Regions from separate parts of the Lysinibacillus sp. FSL W7-1291 genome, predicted to be linked through region 1. Evidence: riboswitches for the same ligand, from Rfam matches in the RefSeq annotation. Region 1 holds a riboswitch; each other region holds the start of a gene.

Region 1 (7,612 bases):
GAACTTACTATCTATATCGAGACAAAATCACTAGCCTTAATATCGATGAGTAATAAAATTATGAAAAAAATGGGGTTCTAATCATACGATAGTAACCCCATTTATATTTGGTTATTTCCAGTTAAATCCTTTTGTAGCTAAAAACTCTTTGATATGAGGACGTCGTTGTTCGACTAAAAAATCAGCCATTTGTTTAGTCCAATTATCAATTTTTCTGTTTGATGAACGATTATTGTAATACATTTCCATTGTCTCATTATAAGCTGGTAAAAGCTCTTCATATTTTTCAACATTGTATTCATTTTCATGTAGTATGGCAGATACAGGTAAACGTGGTTTTACTTCATTGCGACGAGCTGGGACACCGATTGTCAGACCGAATAATGGGAAAACGTGATCAGGTAAATTAAACAATTCACTTATTTCAGAAGGTTTATTTCGTACTCCTCCAATATAGCAAATTCCATACCCCATTGACTCTGCTGCAATAACAAAATTCTGTGCAAACAATGAAACATCTGCGACACCAACAAGGACATTTTCAGCTGAATCAGCCACAATGTCTACTCCCTCTAATTTTCCTGCCATTTGAAGACGCTTGAAATCGACGCAGAAGACAAATGCACCACCTGAAGTTTCATATTGACGTGGGTTACCAGAGAGTAAACCTAATTTTTCTTTTTTATCTGCATCTGTTACCCATATAACACTATAGGCCTGCACAAAATGGGATGTTGCAGCCATTTGTGCTGTTGCGATCAAATCTTCGATGATTTCCTTTGAAATTGGTTGTCCATCATAAATACGTACCGATGAATGATTGCGTAATAATTCTTTAACCATTTAAAAACTCTCTCCTTTATGCGTGCTTTATATCAAGAGCATAGCACGCTTTGTCGCCAAAATCGAATGAAAAAAAGATAGATAGTTATATTTAAATAGTTTACAAATGTAGAAATTATCTCGTAAAGTAAAATATTTCATTTAATATAGATTAAATATTCTAAATAGTTTAAAATTATTGAAGCGACTGTTTATTTGGTTGTGCTACCAAAAAATACAATTTCTTTATTCAACGGATGTTAGTGTTTATCTGATGCAACATTATTTGGATAAAGATATAGCTTCTGACGAATGTCACACATTTAATGGAACCAAATATGCAAGTTGAACAAAAATATAGTGGGATGGGGGAATAAGGAATGGAAGAAAAGTTAGCGAAAAAGCTTCGCCATGAACAATTGCGGAGCAAGATTGTAACAGCAGAAGAAGCAGCATCTTGGATTAAAGATGGTATGGTATTAGGGATGAGTGGATTCACACGTGCTGGCGATGTAAAAGTCGTACCTCTTGCACTTGTAGAGAAAGCTAAAAAAGAGAAATTTCAAGTAGATGTCTTTACAGGTGCATCACTTGGTCCTGAAGTAGACCAATATTTAGCAGAAGCAGGTGTCATTCGTAAACGAGGCCCTTTCCAAGCAGATGCTGGTATTCGTAATAAAATCAATAGCGGTGATATCACATTTGTAGATGCCCATCTTTCTCATAATGCTGAACTTGTTCGCCAAGGTATTATAGGTCCTATTGATTTCGCGATTATTGAAGCTGCTGCCATTACAGAAGACGGCTTATTAATTCCTACAACTTCAGTTGGTAACTCTCCGATTTTTGTACAAGAAGCAGACCAAATCATCATTGAATTAAATGTAGCACAGCTTGATGCATTAGAGGGAGTGCATGATATTTTCGTACCTGCGCCACAAGGTAAGCGTGATCCAATTCCTTTGCAAAATGTGTCTGATCGTCTTGGTATAATTGGGATTCCGCTAGATTTAGATAAAGTAAAGGGCATCGTTATTTCAGATATATTAGATGCGCCATCAACAATTGTTCCTGCTGATGGGGAGACAGATGTAATGGCGAATCATTTATTAAATTTCCTACGTGAAGAGATTAAAGTAGGTCGCTTAACAACGAGCTTGCGACCAATTCAATCAGGAGTAGGCTCGGTAGCAAACGCCGTATTGTTAGGCTTTAAAGATTCTGAGTTCGAGAACTTAGAAGTTTATTCAGAAGTTCTACAGGATGCAGTATTTGAATTAATCGATGCAGGGAAAGTAAATTTCGCTTCCGCTACTTCTATTACCCTTTCAGAGCAAGTAGGAAACCGTGTTTATGGGAACTTTGAAAAGTATGCTGATAAATTAGTATTACGTCCACAAGAAATTTCCAATCAACCAGAAATTATTCGTCGACTCGGACTTATTTCAGTGAATACAGCATTGGAAGTTGATATATACGGCAATGTTAATTCAACACATGTTTCTGGTACAAAGATGATGAATGGCATTGGAGGGTCTGGTGACTTTGCACGTAATGCACGTCTAGGGATTTTTGTGACGAAATCGTATGCTAAAGGTGGCAACATTTCAAGTATTGTCCCTATGGTTTCACATGTGGACCATACTGAGCATGATGTGGATGTCATCGTAACTGAGCAGGGTGTAGCTGATTTACGTGGGCTTGCCCCGAAAGAGCGAGCGGCGCTTATCATTGATAATTGTGCACACCCCGATTATCGTGAGCAACTATGGCAGTATTATAATGATGCCAATGAGGCGACTGGTGGACATCATACGCCACACGATCTAGAAAAAGCACTGTCATGGCATGTTCATTATGCAAAAAGTGGGACAATGAAGGACCCTGCGTTTACGAAACAATAAAATACCATCATTAAAGCCTTGAAGGACAATTGTGCTTCAAGGCTTTTTGTTGTGAGCATATTAGAGTTTTATAATAATCCAATCCATTTCCAATAAGTAGCTGAGAACAGAAGAATTAGAAGGAAGCCGATAATCGTTAATGGAATACCAGATTTCAAGAAATCCTTTGTTGTAAATGCTCCTGTCCCATAGGCAAGCATATTTTGTGGTGCGCTAATTGGTAATAGGAAGCCAAAACTTATGACGAATTGTTGCACGATGACAAAGCCAACTTGATCAACATTCGTTGTTAATGTAGAGGCTAGTACGATGAATACAGGTATCAGTGCAGAGGCTAAGCTTGTTGCACTTGCAAAGCCTAAATGAATTAAAATATTAAATAATGTTACGAGTGCGATGGTTGCTAGTATTGGCATCGTATCTAGCCCAAGTGAACCAAATACTTTATCGGATAACCATGATGCACCTTCCGTCTTAAGTAAAATGGTTCCTAGCATAATACCTACGGCAAAGACGATAATTGTCCCCCACGGGATATGAGGTTCAACTTCCTTCCATGAATAAACACCGATTTTAGGCATTAATAAAATAGCGATGGCAATAATTGTGACTGTAGTTGTGTCAAAGGGATGCAATTTCCCTTCAGTTGCCCAGAAAAATAGCAAAACGATTGATGTTATGATTAAGCGAATTTCAGGAGCCTTCAATGGGCCAAGCTCTGAAAGCTGTTTTTTGATGACCTCTTTACCACCTTCGATATTGCTAGTCTCAGGCTTAATTAAAGCGATCATAATGAAAAATAGAGCTACAGACATAATGATTGAGAAGGGGGCAGCATAGAGCAACCAAGCACCCCAGGAGATATCCACATTAAATTGTTCCTGAATAAAGTTTAAAGCGACCATATTTTGAGCTGCTGCTGTCTTGATACCGATATTCCAAATGGAAACGGCTTGTACCGAAGTAATAACAAGTAAAGCGGCGAGTCGACTATCGCGTGGTAAACCAAATGCTGCGACCATCCCTAGCAATATTGGTACGACTGCGCCTGCACGTGCTGTGGCAGAAGGAACAAAAAAAGCGAGGGCTATAGAAACTAAAATGGCGCCGAATACGATAGCTTTTGTTTTTGTTCCTACAAGTGAAAGGATCCAGAGAGCAAGCCGTTTATGTAAGTTGGTAATTTGCATGGCTGCTGCTAAAAAAAGAGCTGCTGCTACTAATGCGACAGCGGAATTACTAAATCCACTTAAGGATAATTTTAAAGCGCCAGCAGTTCCTAATTCTGTAGCAGGATCGTCCATTGATGGAGCGAGCCCTAGTAGAACAGTTACAAGTGCAATGATCATGGCTGAGCTAACGGGATAGGACACGGCCTCTGTTACCCATAGGATGACTGCGAATGCTAAGATGGCTAAAGCTCGTTGTCCAGCAATCGGTAAGTCACCGTTATTAGGTAAAAAAGTAATGATGATTAGTAAAGCAAAGGCCAAGCCAATCCATAGTGGCTTTAAATTCCGTTTCGTAGCTGTTTGATTGGGTGAAGACATATTTTCTCATCCTTTCTACGATAAATATGACGATTATTATCCATAACATCGGTTAGTAAAATGTTTTATTAAGATAAGAACTTGTCTATTTTATTGTAAAAAAATAAGTATGCAGAATAGCTGCTTTTTACAGCGATATAAGTAGATAAAGAGAAAATATACGGTCATAAAAAATACAAAAATATCCATTGTAATATTATTTCTTTTTCTTAAATGCAGACGTTACTTTAGGCTCTGTACCCTTCGCTAATCGTTGGATATTTTCGATGTGCAGGATAATAGCTATGCCAAAAAGAAGGACAGCAATTATAGTTGGGCCAATTCCAGGAATCCATAAATATGTTGCCGTACAAAAGACGAGATAAAACTCTAGAACACCGACAATTAAATAGTTAGTTGCAAAGGATAAAATGACAAATAAAATAAGTGCAAATAAACCAATCTTCCAATCTACAGCAAGTAGAATTCCAATAATAGAGGCAGTTCCTTTCCCACCATTGAAGCCCATATAAAATGGGAAATTATGACCCAAAATAACCCCTGCAGCAATAATGTAGGTCAGGAGCCATATTTCTCCTTCGGTTAAATGCGGAGCATCTGCTAAATAAAAGTGTGCACCGATAATAGCTACAACGCCTTTGCCAATATCGATTAGGGCTACTAAAACGCCATATTTCCAGCCGAGGGAAAGTGTAGCATTAGAGGCACCTGCATTGCCATGGCCAGCTTTTTTTAAATCAACCCCCGATAAAAATTGTGCCACTTTAGAGCCGTGAATACAGCCAATTAAATATCCAACTAAGAGAAAAATGATCACGGCTTTTACCATAAAAATACTCCTTTCAAATTTTTTTCTAAATTAGTGTATGCGTTCATATTACGTATAAGAGCTGACAGAAGTTTCGGAAAAAATAAAATTTACATATTGACAGAAAAAAACTCTATGTTTATACTGTGTTACAACGATGGAAATTGAATCTCATACTCTTATCAAGAGCGGCGGAGGGATAGGCCCTATGATGCCCAGCAACCAGTAAGTGATGAACTTACTAAGGTGCTAATTCCTACAGATTCTTACTTGGATCTGGCAGATAAGGGGAGGAAAACTTGCAACCGCAACCCTCTTCTTAACAGGAGAGGGTTTTGTTTTCTACACATAAATCCTCCTCATCTCCGGTACCATCGTAAAAAAATAATTGGAGGTACACAATGACAAATTTTAAACCAGAAACATTGCTGTTACATGGTGGTCAAGAGCCAGACCCAGTGACGGGCTCTAGAACAGTTCCTGTCTATCGCTCAACTGCTTTCGTATTTAAGGACACTGCTCATGCGCAACGTCTTTTTGCCTTAGAGGAAGCGGGGAACATTTACACACGGATTACAAATCCGACAGTGGATGTTTTTGAAAAGCGTGTGGCCTTATTGGAAGGTGGAACAGCAGCAGTAGCACTTTCATCTGGTGCAGCAGCTATCGCATTTTCCATTTTAAATCTAGCTGGAGCAGGCGATGAAATAGTAGCAGGTAGTTCTTTATATGGTGGTACGTATAATTTATTGGCTAACACATTACCGAAGTATGGCATTAAAACAATTTTTGTAGATGAAACAAACCCAGAGAATTTTAAGGCTGCGATTACCGATAAAACGAAAGCTGTCTTCGCTGAAATTTATGGTAATCCAAGTTTAAAAGTTTTAGATATTGAAGCAGTAGCTAAGATTGCACATGATAACAGTTTACCATTAATTATCGATAGTACATTTGCTTCTCCTTATGGTTCCACACCAATTGAATACGGTGCAGATATTGTTGTTCACTCCGCAACTAAATGGATAGGTGGTCATGGTACAACTTTAGGTGGGGTTGTTGTAGACGCTGGTAAGTTTGATTGGACTAGTGGACGATTCCCTGGATTTACGGAACCAGATGCTTCTTACCATGGATTACGTTACGGAATTGATACAGCTTCTGCTGCTTTTGCTACGAAGCTACGCGTACAGTTGTTACGTGACTTCGGTCCAACATTAAGTGCTGACGCAGCGTTTAATTTACTACAAGGTTTAGAAACGCTTCATTTGCGTATCCCTAAACACAATGAAAATGCGTTGGCAGTTGCTGAATATTTACGAAACCACCCATCTGTGGAGTATGTAAACTATAATGGCCTAGAAGATTTTGCGACACATGATTTGGCGAAAAAATACTTGAAAAATGGCTTCGGTTCTGTGCTTACATTTGGCATTAAAGGTGGACGTGAGGCTGGTCGAAAGCTAATTGATAGCGTGAAGCTGTTTTCACATGTAGCAAATGTAGGGGATGCCAAATCGCTCATTATTCACCCAGCATCTACTACACATCAGCAATTATCAACAGATGAATTAATTCAAGCTGGCGTAACCGAGTCGCTCATTCGCTTATCCATCGGTTTAGAGGCAGTAGAGGATATTATTGCTGATTTAGAACAAGCCATTACGCTTGCCACAACAACTGAACAAACTGTAGAAGCTTAAGTTTTAGAACGCAAGGGAGGATGTTGTAGAGTTTACGTATTTTCTCATTCGAATTGCCTCATTTGGCATTGCGTCAAACGTTGCTACATCAACCAAGTATAAAATCCATCAATTATCAGAACTTTTTTAAAAATAATACCAAGTATTTTTATGTGTATTATTGACTTAATTAATTCCGTGTTATATACTAGGGAATAAGTTAAGAATACGAAAATTCTTGTTATAAGGTAAATGTTTTCAAAAGTGCTCCCCCCACTTTTGAATATATAGAAGAAGAGTGGTCGCATAGCCAGTGACTGCTCTTCCAAAAAAACTGATGATAAAGGAGTGTTTAAAATGGGTAATATCTATAGTGCACAAAACATTGCATCCTATCTAATTTATGAGCTGAATGAAGGTCATGTCTTTGTCAACAATCAATCCATTCAACACTTACTTACATCAGTCGATAAAAAATGGAAGCAAGTCTTTGGTCATACAGCATTTCAAGAGTATGTTGTGGCTGAAGAGGAGGGCTATACTGTAAAGGAAGTTTTTGAGGCATATGAACATTACGGTGTGAGCCATATTGCACTTCCTGCAACAGAGCTTTACTTAAAATACGGTACATTTCAATTAGTGAAACGTACGTATGCAATACCAAATTTTACAGAAGAAGAAATTAGTCTTGTTCAACAAGCTTTAACACATTATCGTTATCAATTGCTTTCAAAAGCAAGTTGAAATCCCCCATATATTAAAGCTCATTCTCTGCTGCTACAGGGAATGAGTTTTTTCTTTAGAGGTCATTAAAATAGTAACAAGATGATGGGTGTCCAAGCATAC
Region 2 (7,612 bases), 1.4 Mb from region 1:
GATGCGCCACGCCGATTGACAAGGCTCCGTACATTTTCGGGATCAGGAATATTTGATAAAATCCGACGATCAGAGCGTGGTATGGTTAAAACCTCTTTTTTCGTTTTCATCATTCATTCACATCCCTATTTGAATCTTCTTCAATCCACGTCGACATTTTACTAAAGCTGTAACCATCTTGTTGCAGCTTTTCAATGATGAGTGGCAGTGCTTCTACCGTATTAGTTCCATCTAAAATGTGCATGACAATGACCTTTCCTGGCCCGACCCTAGACATCACTCGATCATAAATGTCTTGTGCTGTATACTCTAAATTCCAATCAAAAGAAGCTATATCATACATAGCAATCGTTTTAATGCCCGCAGCAGTGATGATTTTGGCTGTTCGCTCATCCATTATGCCTTGTGCTGGTCTAAAATAGAGTAGAGGTGGCTCTTGTAGCGCATAGGTCAAAGCCCTATGTGCTTTTACTAAATCGTCCTGTAAATCTTCGGGTGTCATTTTCGTAACATCTAGATGGTAATAGGAGTGACTAGCTACCTCATGACCTTCCTCTACAATCATCTTTGCTAATTGTGGATTTTTCTCCACGCCACTACCGATCAAGAAAAAGGTGCTTTTGATTTCATATTTACGTAAAATATCCAACACTTCTTTTACTCTTTTTTCATGTGCCCAGTCATCAAAAGTAATCGCAATCTCCTTTTTAGTCGTCTCTTTCCGATAATATAAATTCGGCTTGACCTGCTCATAATTTAAATTGGGGCTAACAGCATCATAACCAGCTATCTCTTCTACAGACTTTGTTAAATAGCGCTCATCTAATAAATCACTTAAAGTAGTAAAGGTATACTCCCGTTCGTTCGCTAATTGGGCTAATAAAGGAATGGCATCTATAATAGCAGGGTTAATGTATGTGTTGAGATGAATAATAGAGCCCCTATCAATATATTGGCCGATATAGTCGGTCAATTCCTGAGCACTTTGCATTTTTCGATCAAGTGGATTAATAGATAATCCAATAACGGCCTTCATATTTAGTGCCGCTGCTGCTAAGCGCATATTATCGGTAACATCACCTGAGCGACTACGAACAAATTGTGGTGTATAACCTAAATGCTCTTTAAAAATTTGATTGGTTAAAACGATTTCTTCATACGTTTGGTCATAATCTAAAATTGATACATCTGGAAATGTCAATGTACCATTTTGCACCTCATGTCCCCTTTTTAATATTTCTTTAACAAGCTCTGGCTCCTGAGCAACACGCATCCCCTCTAGAAAAAAGGTTGCTTTCATATTCGATTCATCTAATTTTGTCAGTAATAACTCCATCGTTTCATTATCTGCGAAGCCATTAAATGTTAAGGCAACCTTTGGCACAACTATATTGGCATGACTGATTAAGTCACTCATAGTACCATCAGATTTTTTGACGTCTATGGTAGAATCAACTGGGTGAATCGTTTCTTTAGGAGTAGATTGACAGCCTGCTAACAACAGTAGAATGAGCAGACCACATAGTTTAAGTTGTTTCATTTCCCATGAATTCTCCTTATAATTTGTAATAATTTTTATTTTTAAACAGAAAATGGGTATTTCGTGTATCAAAAATTAAAGAAGCCTGTTGGTCAATTAAAGAGTAATCAATATCTGAATGATTCGTTAAAATTAATACTGCGTCTGCCTGTTGGATTATTTCTACTGTTAGTAGGTCCGTCTTGACAAGAGCTTGCTCTACAGAAAAGGTTTCAATAAAAGGATCGATAATCTTTAACTGACACTGATTATCTAGTAGTTGTTGAATAACACGAAGTGCTGGAGATTCACGTGAATCATTTATATTGGGCTTATAAGTAACGCCAATGACAACAATGTTTGCCTTACACAGCTCTTTTCTTTGTAGACGTAAGTAGTTTTCTAATCTGTTCACAACAAAATGAGGCATGGAATCATTGACTTTATCTGCCGCTTCAATTAGCGTTGCCGAGATCCCGTGTTGTTGTCCTGCCCACAATAAGTATTTAGGATCGACTGGAATACAATGCCCTCCTACTCCTGGTCCAGGTGTAAATGGCATAAAACCATATGGCTTTGTAGAAGCTGCATGAATGACTTCCCAAATATCGATATCCATTTTGTAGCAAATCTGACTTAACTCGTTGACAAGGGCAATATTAATTTGACGAAATGTATTTTCCAGCAATTTCTCCATCTCAGCCACTCTTGGGCTTGAAACAGGACAAACATTGGTATGAATGACTGTTTCATAAAAGACCTTTGATACTTCTAAGCATGCTGCGGTTATTCCACCAACCACTTTAGGCGTATTCGATACGGAAAAGTTGATATTTCCTGGATCCACACGTTCTGGTGAATAGGCTAAAAATAAATTTTGACCAATCGCAAAACCATAATCTTCTAAAATAGGCTGGACAATTTCTTCTGTTGTCCCAGGATACGTTGTACTTTCAAGAATAACTAACCCATTCGTCTTGATATATTGTCCGATGGTATGTGTTGCCTCTTTTATATATGAAATATCGGGAGTTCCTTCTGCAGAAGTAGGTGTAGGCACACAAATCATAACGACATCCACTTGTGAAAGCTTAGAAAAATCATTCGTTGGCTCAAATTGATTACTCTTTATCATTTGCTGTATATTTTCTTTAGGTAGATCAGCGATATAACTATGACCATTTTGTAACTGCATGATTTTATCTTGGTTTTTATCAAAGCCTATCACCTGAAACCCACTTCGAACCATTTCCACTGCAAATGGTAACCCTACATAGCCAAGTCCAATAACCCCAATTGTAGCTTTTTTTGTGTGGATTTTTTTTGATAAAGCTTTGCTTAATGATGTCGTTTCAATTGTCATAAAAAATTACTCCTTTATCTAATCTAGTAGTCCATTGTCATCGTTCTTTTCGTTACAGCTTCGTTTGACCATAGTTATTCATGGCAAGCATTCTGCAAAGTAATTTGTCACTTCTCATCATCGTACTGTACAGACTCCTTTCATCGCTACATACTTACGTATGATTTTTCTAGTCAAAATAGATTAAAAAAATAAATTTAACTCAAAAAAACTTCATAAACATTTATATAGTACTAATTATAACTAAACAATTTCTAAACAATTATAAAATATAATCATAAACACCTACATTTTATGTAATTTAATAATATTTGTGCAATAATGTTCATCCTATTTAACAAATAATTTCAGAATTACTTTCTAACTCTAAAATAATTTGATTAAAAACAACACTGATTGATGTTAATAGTTGATAAATCAACTTTTTAATAATTGCAATAAAAATAACCCCCTCAAGTACCATTAATAAGCGATACTTGAGGGGGCTATTAAAAAAGTAAGCGAGTTAGATCACTCACTTACCCTTTGAATTATTGTACTGGTACTACTGCACCTTTCCATTCTTCTAAAATGAAGTCTTGGATTTCTTTAGAAGTTAATACTTCTAATAATTTTTTAATTTCTGGTCTTGTTTCGTCGCCTGCACGTACTGCGATGATATTCACATATGGAGATTCTTTGTCTTCAAGAGAAATAGCATCTTCGATTGGATTTAAACCATTATCGATCGCAAAGTTAGAGTTGATAAGTACTGCATCGCCCTCATCATTTTCATACATTTGTACGAGCATTTCTGGTGCAGTATTCGCATCGAATTTAAAGTTTTTAGGATTTTCTTCAATATCCTTTATTTCTGCTGCCGTTTTATCAATACCTTCTTTTAATTTAATTAAGCCTTTAGCTTCCAGTAATGATAGCATACGACCGTGGTCTGATACTGAGTTAGAAAGTAAGATTGTTGCGCCTTCAGGCAGATCTTCTAAAGTTTTATATTTTTTTGAGTAAATACCGATTGGTTCAATATGAACGCCACCAGCATTCACGAAATCATAGCCATTATCTTTAATTTGTAGCTCCAAGTATGGAATATGTTGGAAATAGTTTGCATCAAGTGTTTTTGAATCTAGATCTTGGTTTGGAAGAACATAATCTGTATAAGTTTCAACTTTAAGATCAATGCCTTCTTTAGCTAAAATTGGTTTTGCTTTATCTAGGATGACTGCGTGTGGTGTATTAGAAGCACCTACTTTTAATGTTACATTGTCTTTACTATCTGTTTGATCAGATGCTGAATTGGCATCTTCTTTTTTATCTGTACCACAAGCTGCTAATGCTAGTACAAGTATAGATAAAAATAATCCTGCTAATAACTTTTTCATTTATGACACTCCCTTTTATTTGTTTCAAATATGTTAGCGGTTAGAACCGGATTAACCTCTTTTAGTCTTACTAACGTTTATCGATCTTCACCGTTATGAGATCACCAATCCATTGAATGATAAATACAACTACTAAGATCAAAATAGTTGCCATTAATGTCACATCTTGGCGATTTCGTTGGAAGCCGTCTAGGAAAGCTAAGTTACCAAGACCACCTGCACCGATAATCCCTGCCATTGCAGTATAACCAACGAGGGCAACAGCCGTTACAGTAATCCCTGAAATTAGTGCTGGTAAAGATTCAGGGATCAGTACTTTCCAAATAATTGTGGATGTTTTTGCCCCCATTGAACGGGCTGCTTCAATGACACCTTTATCTATTTCACGTAACGCAATCAATACCATACGAGCGTAGAACGGGGCTGCACCAATAATTAGAGCAGGTAATGCCGCATTTGCACCCCGAATCGTACCAAGTAAGAATTTCGTAAATGGAATTAATAAAATAATTAACACGATAAATGGGATGGAGCGGAAAATATTAACGATTGAACCCGTTAAAAAGTTAACCATTTTATTAGCCCATAGCTGATTAGGGCTTGTTAAAAATAGAACGATCCCAATGACTAACCCAAGAATAAATGTGACAACTGTAGAAATTGCCGTCATGTACAATGTTTCATACATAGCTTGCCACATATTTTCCCAGTCTACGTTTGGAAAAAGATTAGTTAGCATTTGCGATCACCTCCGTTTGTACTTCGACTGTATTTAAATAACGAAGGGCTTCAGCCACATTTGTTTTCGAGCCATCAATTTGCACAATCAGTGTACCGTATGCACCGTTTTTCGTTTGCGAAATATTACCATGAACAATGCTTACTTCTACATCAAATTGTTTCACAAGATGTGAGATAACCGGCTGCTCGGTCTTTTCACCAACAAAAATCAGTTTGACAAGTTGTCCAGTTGGATAATTTGTTTTGATTTGTGCCACCGTATCCTGTGTTTCCTTTGTATCTGTAATCTGAGATACGAATTTTTTAGTAATAGCCGCTTGTGGTGCTTGGAAAACTTGCAATACCTCACCACGTTCCACTATTTCGCCTGCCTCCATGACCGCTACACGATGACAAATTTTGCGGATGACATGCATTTCATGTGTAATCAAAACGATTGTTAAGCCTAAACGTTCATTGATATCAACGAGTAAATCAAGAATGGCATCCGTCGTTTCAGGATCGAGTGCGGAAGTCGCCTCATCACATAGTAAAACCTCTGGATTATTCGCTAATGCACGGGCAATCCCTACACGCTGCTTTTGTCCACCAGAAAGCTGGGATGGATACGCCTTGTCACGTCCCTCTAGACCAACAAGTGCAATTAATTCCTTTACTCGTGCTTCACGTTGAGCCTTTGAAACACCTGCTATTTCTAGAGGAAATGCAATATTTTCGGCAACTGTTCTAGACCAAAGTAAATTGAAATGTTGGAAAATCATACTTACCTTTTGTCTAGCTGCTCTAAGCTTTTGCCCTTTAATCGATGAAAACTCTTGACTGTTCACCGTTACTGTTCCTGTTGTCGGTTTCTCTAAACCGTTTAATAAACGAATCATGGTACTCTTACCAGCGCCACTATAGCCGATAATGCCAAAAATTTCACCTTTATTGATGGTAAGGTTGACGTCTTTGACTGCCGTTAATTCGCCATTTGCTGTTTTGTATTTCTTCGTAATATTTTGAAGCTGGATCATAGCGAATACTCCTTTTCTCATATAGAAAACCCCTTCACTCACAGACAAGTAGAAGGGGTCACGTATAATAACGTTAAACCGTTCTCTCATCTTTCAAAGAAAAATCTTTGAGTGATTTGGCACCTTTTCACTTTGTGATGGTTGCCGGGCTTCATAGGGCACTTCCCTCCGCCACTCTTTATAAGAGTTCGATATATTTAATGTTTTAGTAATATATTTGATACTTTACCACGCTAGTAAAGTTCAGTCAATTGATTTTTTTAACAATTCGTATAAAAATGGTACGGATTGAAAAGCATAAATCTTATCTGTCACTTTTCCGCCATCACTAACAAGTAAACACGGAACACTTTCAATTTGATGCTCAACAGCAACATGCTCTAAAAAATTTATATTCGCTTTACCTATTGGTAGCTGTGGCAGTAATTGTTCAATAATGGCCATCATTTTAGATGCCACTGCACACGTTCCACACATCGGTGTATATAAATAAAATGCAGCTTTCTGTCCCGACTGTTTAGCCGTTTCCCACTGCTCTTTTGACCATTCTTCCATTTCCTCACGCAACCTTACAAAATATATTCATTATGGATTGAAAAATGTGCACGCAGTAATATCATCGCTAACACTTTTCTTGGTGTCGTCTCTACTTCCTTATAGGTTGGCATTGTACGTAAATGCTCTGCCTCTGGATAATGTCTGTCCATTAATGCACGTAGCTTATCGCCTGAAGTATCTGCATCAAAAAAAGTAAATAGCTCACAGCTCTCATAGGGATCAAGCAGCTCTTCTAATTGATGCACACCAATTGTACCATTCGTACATAGTATTGTAACATTCTCATTTAAAATTGGCTCAATTTGTAGCTTATCTGAGCGTCCTTCTACTATTAAGCATTTTCCCTCGAACATTACGCCACCTCCATTTAGACATACCCACTTATAAGTCATTATATAACAAAAAACGCCGGTAGTTTCCGACGTTTTTCGATTATAGCTTGTCTTATTCAGCGATCATTTCTTCGTATTGCTCTGCTGTCATTAGTTTTTCAACTTCTGATGCATCAGCAGGCTCCACAACGATCATCCATGCTTTTTCATATGGTGATTCATTAACGAATTCTGGGCTATCTTCTAAATCTGCATTTACTTCAACTACAGTACCTGAGATTGGTGCATACAATTCAGAAACAGTTTTAACTGATTCTACGCTACCGAATGGATCATCTGTTTTGATTTCGTCGCCAACTTGTGGAAGCTCAACGAAAACGATATCTCCTAATTCAGATTGTGCGAAGTGAGTAATACCAATACGTACTTTTCCATCTTCTGTTTTTACCCATTCATGTTCTTCAGAATAACGTAAGTCTTTAGGTGTGCTCATGCAAAAAACCCCTCCATAAATATGTAATATATTCACTTTCAGTGTGCCATACTTCTCCTATAAAAACAAGATTCAATTACGTGCCAGCTTAATTGCAGTCCACAATTTTTTCAAGTTACTTGAAATACATCTCTGTTAAAAATTTGTGACATCTGCCAGTGACTTTATCTCGGTTAGAAGAGTCGTTCGATCCTGTTTAAATACGGCTATT
Region 3 (7,612 bases), 1.3 Mb from region 1:
CTCCGCCTCTGAGTCTGTAATAAAACGATTTAACGCAATAATCGGTTCAACACCAAATGTACGTACCGTATCAACATGCTTAGCTAAGTTTTCAATTCCTTGTAGCAGGGCATTCACATTTTCGTCAACAAGTGCCGTTTTCGGTACACCACCATGCATTTTTAAGGCACGAATCGTTGCTACGATAACGACTGCACTTGGTTTAAAGCCCGCTTTACGTGCTTTAATATTCATAAATTTTTCAGCACCTAAATCGGAGCCAAAGCCCGCTTCTGTTACGACAATGTCCGCTAGCTTGCGAGCAGTTTGTGTCGCCATAATGGAATTACAGCCGTGGGCAATATTAGCAAATGGACCACCATGTATAATAGCTGGTGTTCCTTCTAATGTTTGAACTAAGTTTGGCTTGAAGGCATCTTTCAATAATAATGTTAAGGCACCTTCTACTTGTAAATCACGTACAAAGACAGGCTCACGCTCAAATGTATAGCCAACCACGATACTAGCTATGCGTTCACGTAAATCCTCAATACTTGTCGCTAAACAGAACACCGCCATAATTTCGGAGGCCACTGTAATATCAAAGCCGTCCTCGCGCGGCATGCCCTGAACAGGGCCACCTAATCCCACAACTACTTTACGAAGGGCACGATCATTTAAGTCCATCACACGCTTCCAAATAATGCGTCGTGGATCAATGTTTAATGCATTTCCTTGATGGATATGATTATCAATGAATGCGGATAAAGCATTGTTGGCTGTTGTAATCGCATGAAGGTCGCCAGTGAAATGTAAATTAATATCCTCCATTGGTACAACCTGTGCGTAGCCGCCGCCAGTTGCCCCGCCTTTTACGCCCATAACTGGACCCAATGACGGTTCACGTAAAGCGACCATTACTTTCTTATTTAATTGATGAAGAGCATCTGCTAGTCCTACAGTAACCGTCGACTTCCCTTCACCTGCTGGTGTTGGACTAATAGCTGAAACTAGCACAACCTTTGCGTCCTCACCCTGAGCTGTAATTTTTAAAGGATCAATTTTTGCTTTGTAGCGTCCATACTGCTCAAGAGCATCCTCTGGAATACCCGCAGCATTGGCAATTTCCGTAATCGGTTTGATTACTGCTTGACTAGCGATTTCTAAATCTGATAATGGTTGATTTTTCGTTGTCATTTGGCATCCTACTTTCTATGTTGTTCATTTCCATTATAGTCTTAATTGTGAAAAAAAAGAAAGCCAGATACACAAGCATTTCGACAATCAATTGACATCTTTGTTCAATTCATGTATGTTCTAAGAGAAAATGCAATTTTTCACATTTTCTCAATGATAGCACAACTTAGTTAACTTTATTTTACATTCAAGCGCATTGGAGGCGAATGCTTATGCAACAGGGGATCGTAAAGTGGTTCAATAATGAAAAGGGTTATGGCTTTATTGAATGTGATGATGGAGAAGATGTATTTGTACATTTTACGGGCATCCAGGAGGAAGGCTTCCGTACACTTGAAGAAGGTCAGAAGGTGTCATTTGATGTTGTGGAAGGCAATCGAGGACCCCAGGCATCAAATGTTGTAAAATTATAAGCTCCAAAATTGAAAGTGGATGAGGTAGATGAATAGTGCTCAATCCGCTTTTTGACATGTTTGCACATAAAAATCCACTTCAACTGTTGAAGTGGATTTTTAATTTATCTATTAATCCAATAAAAAGCACCTGGACAAACTAATGTTTCCTTTGTTCGGTGTGGATCTTTCAATGTTACACCGATGGGTCCTTCTTTTAAATGCCCTAGCGTCATGGCAGATGCTGCCGCCTCCTCATAAAAATCCAAGCGCATATTTGGTAGCTGTAGTGACACAAATTGCTCATGCTGCTCAGAATCAGGTAGCTGTAATACCTTTTGCCAAAGCTGAACCGTCTCCTCCACATCCTTGACAAAAAACTGAATAGATTCCATTGTGATGGCTTGATTTTCATCGATTGCACCACTAGCTTTTAATTGTGCCAAACGTTCCTCATCTTCATCTGCCCATTCAATTAAGAATGGAAAATCCAATGAAAGATTGGGCATGCCAAAATGCAATAGCTTCCATTCTAGTGTCGTGCCATCTGGTCTTGTTCGGCTACAAGCATCGGGACCATATACTTCAAAGCCCAATGCACGCAATCGTTGACCCTCGTCTTCAATATTTTTGGTGCGCAAGGCAATTCGTGAAAATCCTTGGCGCTCACGATCACGTTTAAACGTATAATGTAGGGAATAAGGGTACAAAGCCGCTTGCTCAAATAAATCACGATCATAAATAGCGATTTGTTCAATATAGCTTAAGCCAAAATAGCTTAGCGTATTATAAGTCCCCCACATCGTGTGTTGACCACCGTTCACTGTACGGACATTTCGTTTATTGAAGAAAACCTTTATATTTTCTGGTGATTCTACTTGATGTACCAGATGATCAAAATATAAAGTCATGGCAATTCCCCTTTCTTTCCCCCATTAGCTTTACCTGGATGTTTAATTGATTTAAAATTTACTTAAGAAAAGGAGTTACTATATGGTATGAAAAAAAGTGCAATTTACCTACTAACTCCGTTAACTAATTTATGACTAACTATAAAGAGGTGATTTGAATGACAGATCAAGTAGCTGCTTTTAAATTGGCATTAGGTAACTATCCTACAGGTGTAACGGTTGTGACAGCATGTCATGAAACGAATCCAATTGGCTTAACAGTCAATTCTTTTGCATCTGTTTCCATTGACCCACTACTTATTTTATGGTCACTTGATAAAAAATCTCAGCTCCATTCTTACTTTATGGGTGCGGAAAAATTCGCTGTCAATATTTTAGCGAGTAATCAAGAGCATTTATGTACATTATTTGCAAGTAAAGTCCCGGATCGCTTTGCTCAAGCTAAATGGTCTACTTCTACTTTTGGGCTACCGATTTTACATGATACAGCAGCTATTTTACAATGTAAATCATTTCAGCAAATAGATGCAGGCGATCATACTATTTTTATTGGGCAAGTGCTAGACATTACAAATTCTCAAAAAGAACCCCTTCTCTATCATCGTCGTCATATCGGTCCAATTCCAAAAAGCTTTTATAGCTAATTTCCATAAAAAAGAGCCACTTGTAAGCAATGGAAACCATGCTTATTAGTGGCCTTTTCACATCGTTCAACTGAAATGAGCATTATTTCTTCTGTGGAAATCTCTGCTTTTCAAGCCTATTAATTTGCACAATCACACCATCTTGAATCGTAATATTCACTTCACCAAATTCAAGATTTTGAATTGCCTTAGCAATTGCCTCTAATTTTTTATCATCTACCTTTGCCGATTGAGCCATACGATACACCCCCTCTTTATTCTCCTAGTTGTACAAAAGAGGCCAACGCATCAAACCGATTGATAGCCCCTCCTATCTCTCAGACACCATCTGTTGGACTTGGCACCTATCTTCTCGGTTGCCGAGGCTTCATGGGGCCAAGTCCCTCCACCTCTCTTGATAAGAGTACTGCGTTTCTTGAAAATAATTCTATAATTCTGTTAACCGAATGTCAATATAAAATATTAGAAAACCTAGTTGAATACTTTGTAATAGCATCCTCTCTGTTACAATTCACTCATAATCCTATCGTATTGTATGCTATGTCAGTCTATCTAACCACAATGGCAAAGAAAAAACTGTGTAGAAGTATGACCTTCTCCACAGTTCATCACGTTATTCCCTATGCAAACATTCCATTAAAGTTTGTGCTGTCTGTTGCTTGCCCATCACCTTAATTGGTTGTCCCTCAGCAGGCACGATCCAATGAGGCTCATCCCCGCCATATAAAGACTGCGAGCTATTTGCAACCATAAATTGAGCATGCGCGGCTTCCATACGCAGTCTTGCACGAGCGAGTAAAAAATCCTCATCATTTGTAGCTTCTAGCTTAAAGCCCACTAGCGTTACATTCGGTTGCCAGCCCTTGATTTGCCCTAATACTTTTGGTGCCTTTTTAAAATGGATAATAGGTGGTTCGTCAGAAGGCATTTTCCCCGCTTCCTCCATTAAATTACCGGATTGATCATAAACCTTGTCAATAACCCAATCGGAGCCAGCAGCAGCCATAATAACAATATCGACTTGTTGTAGCTGAACCGCATGACGTACCTTTTCTCCTAAATCCTCAATACCTTCAAATTTTACCAATGTCATTTTGTCGTGATTTGCTGGAAGCTGTGCAAAGTAGCCATGCATATATATTACATTCGCACCCTTAGCCAATGCGGCCTCTGCTAAATAACAGCCCATTGTCCCTTTTGATAAATTCGTGTGCCCTCGTACACGATCCCATTTTTCAAGTGTTCCCCCACTTGTAATGAGTACGGTTTTGCCTTGTAATGTCCCCATACACTCACCTATTTTCTACAATATATACAAATACTATTTTAACGTAATGTAAGGATGTGCTTCAATAGCCACAATCATAGCGTACTATTTTGCTCTTTTAACCAAGCACTTAATATTTCCGCAAATTTCTTAGTAACAGGGGAAGCGTGGTGCTTCATCGCAATTCCAATGGTACGGTAGCCTCCTTGCTTTAGCGGGATTGCTTTTAACGTTGATGGTAAATGTTGAATGACCAATTGAGGCAAAATACTAATGCCTAAATGATGGGAAATCATTGAAAGAATCCCTACCTCCTCAGAAAGCTCAAAGCGAATATGGGGCTTTACATGATATTGCTCCAACAGTACCTTTACATCATTTGTCCCTTTATAGGAAGTCATGATAAAAGGCATATCTTCTAGGTCAACAATATCAATTTCTGTCTTATGAAATAAAGGGCTTTTATCTGAAACAATACATAATAAAGGGTCTTGTTGTAATTCCATAAATTGATATTGCTCTGATTTTTGACCATTCAAGAATCCTACTTCGACTTCCCCACTTAACAGCCATTGTTCAATTTCGTAATAATCTCCCTCTCGTAACTCTACTTGTATACCTGGAAATTGATGATCCATAATACGAACAATTTCTGGCATCCAATTCGAGGAAATACTTGAAATAACGCCAATTCGAACTTTCCCGCGTGTTACACCCAGTATATGGGCCGCTTCCTGCTGCAATAATTCCTGGGCATCCAGAACCTGACGCATCGCCCTTAGCATGGTCTGCCCCTCACTCGTCAGTGTTACACCTGCACGACTTCGATGAATGAGAGCAAAGCCAAATTCTTTTTCTAAACTAGACACGGCATGGCTCACAGCAGACTGCGTTAGTCCTAGTGCATCCGCTGCTTTTGTAAAGCTTGCTACCTCTGCCACCTTTGTTAAAATCTCATATTTAACTAAGCTCATCCGTCATCCCTCTATATACATGAATTTTTTTAATCCTATTCATTATAAACATTCGTTTTACTAATCACAATACAAGATATATAGTAAATTTTAGTATAAAAACTGTTTTAGTACACAGATGGTAGGTGAACATAATGAGTATCCAAGGAAAAGCAAATGTATTGATGGTTATTGTCACAATGTTTTGGGGACTATCTTATACCTTTATGGTCATGGGGCTTGAAACATTGGCAGTTTATAATGTGGTGGCATTGCGTTGTATCATTGCATTTTTCGTAGCAGGACTTATTTTTTATAAACGGATAATCAAAGTAAATGGTAAAACATTAAAATATGCGGCTATTCAAGGATTTTTATTATTCATTGTGTTCGCGTTAAGTTTATTTGGTTTACAGTCTACTTCTGCCTCAAATGCAGGCTTTATTTTAAGCCTAACCGTAGTATTAGTGCCGATTTTCAGCAGTTTCATTGAAAAAAAATTACCATCGAGAGCCGTTAGCTTTGCGGTCATTTGCACGATGATTGGTATTACAGTCTTAACAGCACATGGCTCATTCACCTTCCATAAAGGGGATTTATTAGTAGCCATTGCAGCACTATGCTATTCCATTTATTTACTACTGAATAGCTCATTTACACGAAATGTTGAATCCATTTCATACGGAATTTATCAGCTCGGCTTTGCTGGTATCTATGCCCTTGTCTTAACATTTATATTTGAAACACCGACATTGCCAAATTCAATGTCATCCTGGCTGGCTATTTTAGGGCTCGGTATCATTTGTAGTGCATTTTGCTTTGTTGGGCAAACTGTTGCACAACAGTATACTTCTGCTACACATACAGGACTTATTTTTTCATTAGAACCAATTTTTGCAGCCATGTTTGCCATGATGTTTATTGGTGAAAGTTTAACAGTGAAATTAGTGATTGGCGGTAGCTTTATCCTTATTGGTAATTTAGTGGCTCAATTAGAGCACTTCCATGCGTTACGTTTTATTAAAAAAGAAGCACAGGAAAAAGTCATACAATAAAATAGTGTGTCATGTCACTTCATTTACGAATGAAAAAGGAAGCTGAGAGTTATATCTCAAGCTTCCTTTTCTACTATGTATTGAATTTATAGCATCACTACATGTAAAATAGTTTACTATACAGTCTATTTTTTACAGAAACTAATTGGAGGAGAGTCATCTATGCAAATTCAACCCCGAAATACATCATACTATTTACCAGCTAAGGTCAATCAACCTATTAAAACAGAAAACCTATTGGATTTACTTAAATATGTGGATGGCAGTGAAGAGGAAGACGCCAAAAAGAACAAATCGAAAATTGAAGTCAGACACGAAAATGGCTATGTGCGTCAATATCTTGTTAAACCAAATGGACAAAGAGTACTCCTGATGGAAACTAAACAAAGCCATGACAATAAAGAAGCTAGCCATTTACATACTATGCCTCATAACCTGTTTAAGCAGCCATTTGAAAAGCCTACAAGTGACCCGATACTTTCGATTTTAAATGCGAAGGATAACATTGCTAAATATAGATATGGGATTTAAAGGACAACAATATTAAATAAAATAATAGACAAAGTCGAATAAAACGACTTTGTCTATATTTTAACCAGCAAGCCAGAGCCATATCTCACTGGTTTGATCATTATAAAAACCTTCTATATTGCTCTGCCTCTATCATACGCTCTTGCTGTTTTAAACGTGCCTCTTGCTCGGCAACTGTCTCAGAATGTGCTTGTAGCTGATCTACATCATCCTCACGTTCCGCATATAAGACGATACTACCTTGCTCCACAAGATGTGCATAATAAGCGATTTGTCCCTCTGATAGATTAAATCGTTTTAAGCCCTCTGTCACAGCCGAGTCACCTGTAAACCAAGACTTAAATTGGTCCACCCAATTACCAGCCTCATGTGTTTGGACATCAGCATCCCATTTTACATCCTCAAACTGTTCGGAATCTTTCGCAATAATATGAATATCCTCTTGTTGATAACCTTCTAACCGCATACTTTCTAAAATGTGAAGCATTTCATCCCTCGTATGGGCCACCTCAATTTGTGGGTTTTGTTCATTCATCATGTTCAATTCCTCCTAATTTATATGGCTTACTAGATAATTACCCTTGCTGTACACAAGCAAACGCTTTTTACCAAACTGTCATAATTGTTATGAACCCTTAATACATGTTATGGCTTTGACATCAAGCATTAATTGCAGAAAAAAA
Region 4 (7,612 bases), 690 kb from region 1:
TATAATTTACTTGAATCAAACGAGAATGATTATCATTCTAGGTTAAGATGACATTCTTACTGTTTTAGTAAATTAATAGGAGTGAATAGCAATGTGTAGAGGTCGATATTTTTCATTTGTCCTTTTACTTGCACTAATGTTCGTGTTAGGTGCCTGTGGCTCAAATGAAGTAAAAGAGGATACAGCGAAAGAAGATCAATCAACTAAAGATACAAGAATTGTAGAAGATGAGTTTGGAAAAGTAGAAATTCCTACAAACCCACAGCGTGTAGCTGCTATCTATATGGAAGATTATTTAACTGCCTTGGATGTAAAACCTGTTGTGCAATGGTATCACCCATCATGGGGTAAACAGGACTATTTAGGATTAGATGTTCCTGAGTTCGACATTACTGGTAGTATGGAAACATTACTACAAGCTAAGCCTGATTTAATCATTGTGGATGGCGCCGCGGATAAGGCAAAATATGAAGAATACTCAAAGATTGCACCTACTTACCGCTTAAAAGAAGATATTCTACAAAATCCACGTGAAATTGTAAAAACAATAGCTGATGTTTTAAATATTCCTGATAAAGCAAAGGAAATCGTTGATAAATATGAGCAACGTGTATCCGATTTAAAAGCAAAATTAGATGAATCAATTGGAGACGAAACAGTTGCTGTTGTACGTCTAAATGTCGCAGATAATACATTAGCTTTATTTGGCATTCAAAATCGCTACACTGGCTATATTTACACAGAAACGGGCTTGACACCACATCCATTAGCACGTGATATGACAGAGTTTCATGAAGTCTTATCTGAAGAGGCTATTCCAGAGCTAGATGCGGATCATATCATCCTTTTCCCTTCAAATGGCACTTGGGATTCGAAAGAAAATCAAGAAGCGATTAAATGGTTAGATAGTACACTATGGAAAACAGTACCTGCTGTTAAAAATGGGCATGTCTATATTGCGGATCGAACATATTGGCAGTCTGGAGCTATCACAGCTAACCTGCTGAAATATGATGATCTTGAAAAATGGTTCGTGAAATAATTTTCAAAAGAAAGCTCTTTATGAGGGCTTTCTTTGCATAGCGTTGAAAAACAAAACCATCCATAAAATTTTTGTGAAAGATGAAAATGGATTTCCGTTGCAGGCTACTTGCTTTCCTGTGGGCGAGCGCTGAGCCGCTTCCTCCGTGCAGGGGCTCGCCTGTCTCGTTATCCCATGGGAGTCAAGTAGCCTTCCACTCCAACCCACAAAAATGGTACCTTTTTAGCAAAGGTTTTCAAATAAAGTGAAGGTGTTTGCTACTTATTTTATGGAGGATGATTGTCATTCATCACTTCTCCATATTGAAAATAAGAGCCTATCCCCTCTAAGAATACAGATAATGGGCTATTTGATCGCTATACTACTATGAAAAAAAGTAAAGACACTTTGCAGAATGGTTGATTGGAGTGGAGCCAGCGTCACTCCTAGGGGATTTAGCGTCACAGATGAGACCCTGGAGCGAGCGTAAGTGAGTGAAGCGACTCATCGGACGCCCCCTGGAAAGGGCGCTGGCGGAACGGAAATCAACCTTTCACCTTGCAAATTTGCTTTTTCTGCCGTTGACATCATCTTTTTTCAACAACATGAAAGAAAGCTCTTCAGAGAGCTTTCTTTGTGTTGTTCTCCAAATTCAATTATAAAGGGGTGAATCATCAATGGGTAACTTAACACATGTCTATACGTTACAAACTATTTCTTATGTGATTCAATCAACGAACAAGCAGCAGTTTAATAGTGATTTCTATACACTTTTCATCGTAATGAGTGGCAGCGGAAAGCTAGAAATAGATCATAACACCATTCATCTTAGTGAAGAAAAGTGCATATCGATTCCTCCTAATAACACGGCTAATATACGCATTCAAAACGAGCACCTTTGTTTTTATCAATTACAGTTCAACATTGTCCATCTTAGCAATAAACAGACTACTACTAGCCCTTTTACGCGTGTCAAAGAGCAACGTCTTCTCCCCTTTTCGCAATGTCGTAGACTGCTAGAAGCCATTTATCAGAACCGTCTAGCGGAGGATGAGCACACCATCTTTGAGCAGCATGTACACTTTCAAGAGCTGATGTTATTGCTCTTACATCAAACAATACCCAAGCTGGTGCAAAAAAATGATCGTCAATCTGTTGAGCAATCCATTAACTATTTGCATAAACATTTTGAAAAAGAGTGGACTGTCGAGCAGTTGGCAGAGCTAGCTGATGTTCCAAGATGGAATTATACCCGTATGTTCAAAGAGATTACAGGGCAAATCCCTCTTCACTATTTAAATAACATTCGCATTGAAAAAGCCAAGCAATTATTAATGACAACAAATGATCGGGTATTTGAAATTAGTCAGTCTATCGGATTTAATAATGAGTATTATTTCAATCGTCGTTTTAAAGAACATGTCGGCATCTCTCCAGGACAATATCGAAGAAACCAAAGCAGCAATCTACGTGTATTTGCACCATTCTTAGAAGATTTCTTTGTCGCCCTTGGGATTACACCAATTGCTCAATTCAGTCATCCAAAATGGGGAAAACAAGACTATTTAGGTCTACAAGAAGTGCCTGATATCGATGTACAAAATGGAGAAATGGATCGACTCCTTCACTATAAACCAACATTAATTATGCTAGATGCAGGTATAGAGCGATGGGAATCCTGTCATCATTTAAATGAAGTAGCTCCCATCTGTCATATCTCACATCCTGGAGAGAACTGGCAGTCTACTTTGTTTAAGATTGCTGATTTAACAGGAAAAACCGCCTTGATGCAAGACGTGATCCTACAATATGAGGATAAGGTACAGCAAGCAAAAGGAATTCTTAGTAAATCCGTTTATGGGCAAAGTGTGGCATTTCTTCGCATTTCAGCCATTGGCATTACTCTATATGCGGGTCCTGAATGTGGCTATACGGGGCCAATTTTATATCGTGACCTCGGTTTAATGCCACATCCACTTGTCTGGAGTATTCCGCACAATCAACGTAAAGCACCACTGACATTTGATCAATTGCTGCAATTAGATGCGGATCATTTATTTATTACTTTTGATAAACAACATTCCATTTACGAGAACGAGGAGCGTACGATTTTAAAAACTTCTATGTGGAAAAATCTAGCTGCAGTTAAAACCAACTGTGTATATGAAGTGGATTTTTTAACATGGATGAATTACGGTATTCTGTCTCATAGTAAAAAAATTGATGATGTCTTACATGTTCTCGGCTAAAAGAGGAAGCTCACTTTGGCTTCCTTTTTAAATGATTAGGACAGACATTGCACTGCAAAATAACACCTAAAGACGTTTAGCTACATAAGATAAGATATCAGCTATAGGATAGGAGGAATTACATTGTATTACAATCCTTATCCGTACTTTGTTCATCCTTATCATTACCCAACGTCGCCACTTGCCCAGCAGCTTGCCGTTAGACCTATTCCTCAACATTTAGCAATGCCGAACACTACCCCCTTTCCACCTGTCGACACACATAAATTAAAAATGTCAGCTACACGGATAAAGGCGATCATGCAACAGGCTCAATTGCTTACGGATAAAATTGATAGCTCTCAACAATTTGCACATGATCTAATGAATGCTGCACAGCTTTCAAATAAAACAGAGGTTGATAAATTAATCACATCAACAGGCATTACGATGAAATTTGATGCAAATTATACACCAGACAATTTCAGAATACGTCTTATGGATAATGGTTGTTGTGGCATAACCATAAATTTAAGTTGGTAAAAAAATTTACCCTTATATCTCTATCGAACTTGTAAACTATAAAATTCTATGCTAAAGTGTTTTTATTATTATTTCTGAAAATTCTTATATCACTTTTCTTATCGAGAGAGACGGAGGGATTGGCCCGATGAAGTCTCAGCAACCAGCTCAACAGTATGGTGCTAATTCCAATTGGCAAAATTTTAAGCCTGAAAGATGAGAAGAAGAACTACCGTTGCTTATTCTGGAGTCCTCTTCTAAGGGGACTCTTTTTTATGTTCTACTAATTTTAACAGAAAGCAGTGAAATCAATGTCAAACCAACTTTTACAAGCATTACAATTATTAAAATCAAAACAATGGGTTGATTTAACACATACATTCGGCCCTAATTCCCCACATTTTTTTATGTTTGAAGATGCTAAATTTGAAACATTATTCTCTCATGATGACGGGTTCTTCGCACAACAATTCACGTTCCCAGGACAATATGGCACACATATCGACCCACCCATTCATTTTGTGCGAGACTCCCGCTATCTAGAAGAATTAGAACTAAAAGAACTAGTTCTTCCTCTTGTCGTTATTGATAAATCACGAGAAGCTGCTAGCAATCATGACTTCTCGCTAAGTGTGCAAGATATTTTTGATTTTGAAGCACAACATGGAGTAATTGAAGCAGGTACCTTTGTAGCGCTACGTACGGATTGGAGTAAGCGCTGGCCAGATAAAGAGGCATTTAGTAACCAAGATATGGATGGACATAACCATATACCAGGCTGGGGCTTAGAGGCATTACAATTTTTATTGAAGGAACGTCAAATAAGTGCACTTGGCCATGAAACATTTGATACTGATTCAGCCGCTGATTTTCACAAAAATGGTAAGCTAGATGGCGAATACTTCGTGCTTGAACAAAACATCTATCAAATTGAGTTGATGACGAACTTGGACAAGCTACCTGCGAAGGGGGCAATTATCTTCAATATCGTCCCTAAGCCTGAAAAGGCATCTGGATTCCCTGTACGCTCATTTGCTATTTTGCCATAACACAAAGGTCTGTACGATTCATATGTTGAATCATACAGACCTTTATTTTCGTATATTTCTTTTTTTGAATAGATAGTAAACGATGAGCATTACGAGGCCAAACAATAGGATGAGATAAATACTATAATGGGATAAATAATAACCAACAAACCGCCACTTCTCCCCAAGCATCCTCCCTAACGTTATAAATGTGAAAGTCCAGATAAATGCCCCTGTATAGGCAAAAAAAGCAAACTTTCTATATGGATAATTATTAATTGCCGCAATATAGGCTGTCAGATGTCGTACACCAGGTATAAAATAGCCTATTAATAATAAAGTTGGCCCAATTTTAGTAAACAGTTGTTTTGTAAAATCAATTTTTTGCTCCGTAATATGAATTTTGGGTCCATATTTCTGCAATAATGGTAAGCCAAAACGATAGCCGATATAGTAGCTTAAGGTAATACCGCCAACTGCACCAATCATTGCACTTACTAAAGCGGGAATGTGTTCAAGGCTTTCTATATAAACGCTGTAGCCAACATATGTTAGAAAGACCTCATCAGGAAGTGGCAACCCAACAATGCCTCCAATTAGGATCACGATAATACCCAAATACCCGTAATGTTCAATTAGAGATTGCACATGATGTGCCATATAACATCCCACCCAAAATTTATTAAAACGCATTGATTAACAAGTTCCTTCAATAGATCTAAGAGAACCTGAGGCATCGACTTTAAGACCTTCAGCAGCTTTATATCATTTGAAACTGCCGTAAAGCAAAGTCAATACCACCTTCAGTGGAACTCTTTGTAACAAAATTCGCAACTGCTTTTAGAGCTGCACTACCATTTCCCATAGCAATACCTAGCCCTACATGCTCTAACATATCAATATCATTATCCCCATCTCCAAAAGCAATAGCATTTTCAGGATCAATGTTAAAATGGTCTAGTACCGCTTTAACAGCTATCGATTTGGCAACATCCTGCTGTAATACATTCACAATATAAGGATGCCATCGCTGCCAAAATATATGCGGAAATTGGCTAGCATATCTTTTTTCAGCCTCCTCATCTGCATATAGACACATGAGAAAAACTTCTTCATCCACAATTTTTTCATTCACAACCGGAAAATTTCGTAAAGATAGAGTTGCCTGCATCGCATTGAAAGCAGCTGGATGCTGAATGCCATTCATCGATAGTTGCTCTGTAAAAAATGTGAGGCTATGCTGCTGTTCACGTGCAAAAGCTTGTACATTTTGAATTATGTATGATTAAATCCTTGTGTTTCACATATGCCCCATTTGCTGTAATAAAGGTTTCAATCCCCAGCGCTTGTATCTCCTGACACATCGATAAAGGTCTTCCTGTAGCCGCTACAAGGTGAATTCCTCTCTCCTGCAAAAGTTGAATGGCCTGCTTTGTGCTTTCTTCCACACAGCCATCCTCGTAATTAATCAGTGTTCCATCCACATCAAAAAATATGATATTATAATTCATCTTAAGCCGCCTTTATAAAACAGTACTTTAGAATCACAAACATTTAATTCATTCCTTATACTTAATGAAAAGTATGAAAGTATTTTGACAAACTTTCAGTAAACTCTACAACTTACATTAACAGCACCGATAAATACTATTACAAGCATAGATTTAATGACAATTAACTATAAAACAGATGAATATTTTTATTTTAATAATTCTAAAGGAGTATACCAAAGAACACAGAATTGTTAAAATAAAAGATATCTACTTAAATACATTGAACGATAAACATTTACGTATAAATAGAGCAAAAGAAACAAAATTTTAGAGCCTGCAAAGGAGTTGATTCTTATGGCATTTAACATTTACTACTATGAAAGTAGTGTAGATTGTAAATTTTGCAAAAAGCATTTTACAACTTATAAAGTACGCCCTAATCGATATAAAATCATCGAGGAGCAAACAGATTTCATGCCTGTTTATGATGGCTTAAATCCTTTGCTGTATGAGGTTGCTGTTTGTCCCCATTGCGGCTATGCCTACCATAAGTCTATGACACGGACATATGGACCTTTCATGCAACTCATTGATGAAATTTACATTAAAGAGCTCCAGAAGCCGATGGATATTTGTCAGGAACGTACAATCGATGATGCCATTGTCAGTTTTAAGCTTGCTTATTTGGTATCACGTGCTTCCATGGAGGAATCCCTTTTAATGGCGAATTTCGCCTTGAAAATTGCTTGGCTTTATCGTTTAAAAACCGATGAGGAATCCGAAAAGCGTTACCTTTTTGCAGCTAGAGACTTTTATAGTAAATCCTTTGCATCCAATCAGGAGGGTGGAGAAAGAATCCAGTTTTTACATGCTGAATTAAGCCTTCGACTCGGTGATATTGTAGAAGCTAAAAAAGGATTCTCACGTTTAATTGCCGATCGAAATGTATCACCAAAATATCGAAAGCTTGCGCGTAATCGTTGGGAAAATTATAAATATGACGAACAACCTATAACAGTTAATGAAATCATTAATTGATTTGACGAGGAGAGGACTAGTTATGTTGCTATTCCATAAAAGAATTGATGTGAGAGAAGAGGACATATTTTCAGAGTTACATCATTTTTTATTAAGAAAAAATAATCGCTACTTAACAAACGATGAGATAGTCGCTTTAACAGGAGTGTCACCTGAACTCCTTTACAAATGGGTAAAAGCAGGAAAGTTAAAAAAGTCCATTTTCCCTAATTTAGGAGCGCCCTGTGAACGATGTGGACAAATTACACAAGCTAAAATTTGTGTGAGCTGCTCCTCCTCCAT

Evidence for each region. A riboswitch is a leader RNA that binds a small molecule or an ion and turns the genes downstream of it on or off. The one in region 1 is predicted to bind S-adenosylmethionine.
Region 2: it holds a riboswitch for S-adenosylmethionine, as region 1 does, so the genes downstream of both, NST76_RS17415 (methionine ABC transporter ATP-binding protein) here and NST76_RS01905 (O-acetylhomoserine aminocarboxypropyltransferase/cysteine synthase family protein) in region 1, are expected to answer to the same signal.
Region 3: it holds a riboswitch for S-adenosylmethionine, as region 1 does, so the genes downstream of both, NST76_RS08265 (YezD family protein) here and NST76_RS01905 (O-acetylhomoserine aminocarboxypropyltransferase/cysteine synthase family protein) in region 1, are expected to answer to the same signal.
Region 4: it holds a riboswitch for S-adenosylmethionine, as region 1 does, so the genes downstream of both, NST76_RS20755 (cyclase family protein) here and NST76_RS01905 (O-acetylhomoserine aminocarboxypropyltransferase/cysteine synthase family protein) in region 1, are expected to answer to the same signal.

What each region holds. Positions count from the first base shown of each region.
Region 1 covers NZ_CP151994.1:387,285-394,896, forward strand. Annotated here, with positions in the region: gene chrR (class II chromate reductase ChrR) at 112-843, opposite strand; gene NST76_RS01890 (succinate CoA transferase) at 1,203-2,726, shown strand; gene NST76_RS01895 (DASS family sodium-coupled anion symporter) at 2,795-4,276, opposite strand; gene NST76_RS01900 (glycerol-3-phosphate acyltransferase) at 4,473-5,105, opposite strand; SAM riboswitch class I at 5,261-5,374, shown strand; gene NST76_RS01905 (O-acetylhomoserine aminocarboxypropyltransferase/cysteine synthase family protein) at 5,486-6,787, shown strand; gene NST76_RS01910 (hypothetical protein) at 7,124-7,510, shown strand.
Region 2 covers NZ_CP151994.1:3,579,746-3,587,357, forward strand. Annotated here, with positions in the region: gene NST76_RS17390 (glycosyltransferase) at 1-113, opposite strand, end outside; gene NST76_RS17395 (polysaccharide deacetylase family protein) at 110-1,540, opposite strand; gene NST76_RS17400 (nucleotide sugar dehydrogenase) at 1,557-2,882, opposite strand; gene NST76_RS17405 (MetQ/NlpA family ABC transporter substrate-binding protein) at 3,413-4,261, opposite strand; gene NST76_RS17410 (methionine ABC transporter permease) at 4,332-5,000, opposite strand; gene NST76_RS17415 (methionine ABC transporter ATP-binding protein) at 4,990-6,018, opposite strand; SAM riboswitch class I at 6,102-6,205, opposite strand; gene NST76_RS17420 (thioredoxin family protein) at 6,262-6,573, opposite strand; gene NST76_RS17425 (TOPRIM domain-containing protein) at 6,588-6,929, opposite strand; gene gcvH (glycine cleavage system protein GcvH) at 7,021-7,401, opposite strand; gene NST76_RS17435 (arsenate reductase family protein) at 7,608-7,612, opposite strand, start outside.
Region 3 covers NZ_CP151994.1:1,729,154-1,736,765, reverse strand. Annotated here, with positions in the region: gene NST76_RS08285 (formate--tetrahydrofolate ligase) at 1-1,176, opposite strand, end outside; gene NST76_RS08280 (cold-shock protein) at 1,389-1,589, shown strand; gene NST76_RS08275 (VOC family protein) at 1,694-2,479, opposite strand; gene NST76_RS08270 (flavin reductase family protein) at 2,638-3,123, shown strand; gene NST76_RS08265 (YezD family protein) at 3,206-3,361, opposite strand; SAM riboswitch class I at 3,431-3,527, opposite strand; gene NST76_RS08260 (phosphopantothenoylcysteine decarboxylase) at 3,737-4,411, opposite strand; gene NST76_RS08255 (LysR family transcriptional regulator) at 4,486-5,364, opposite strand; gene NST76_RS08250 (DMT family transporter) at 5,499-6,398, shown strand; gene NST76_RS08245 (hypothetical protein) at 6,561-6,929, shown strand; gene NST76_RS08240 (general stress protein) at 7,030-7,467, opposite strand.
Region 4 covers NZ_CP151994.1:4,262,460-4,270,071, forward strand. Annotated here, with positions in the region: gene NST76_RS20740 (ABC transporter substrate-binding protein) at 92-1,042, shown strand; gene NST76_RS20745 (helix-turn-helix domain-containing protein) at 1,699-3,270, shown strand; gene NST76_RS20750 (hypothetical protein) at 3,394-3,792, shown strand; SAM riboswitch class I at 3,888-3,994, shown strand; gene NST76_RS20755 (cyclase family protein) at 4,083-4,820, shown strand; gene NST76_RS20760 (DedA family protein) at 4,863-5,459, opposite strand; partial or broken gene NST76_RS20765 (Cof-type HAD-IIB family hydrolase) at 5,560-6,310, opposite strand; gene NST76_RS20770 (DUF2225 domain-containing protein) at 6,647-7,330, shown strand; gene NST76_RS20775 (hypothetical protein) at 7,353-7,612, shown strand, end outside.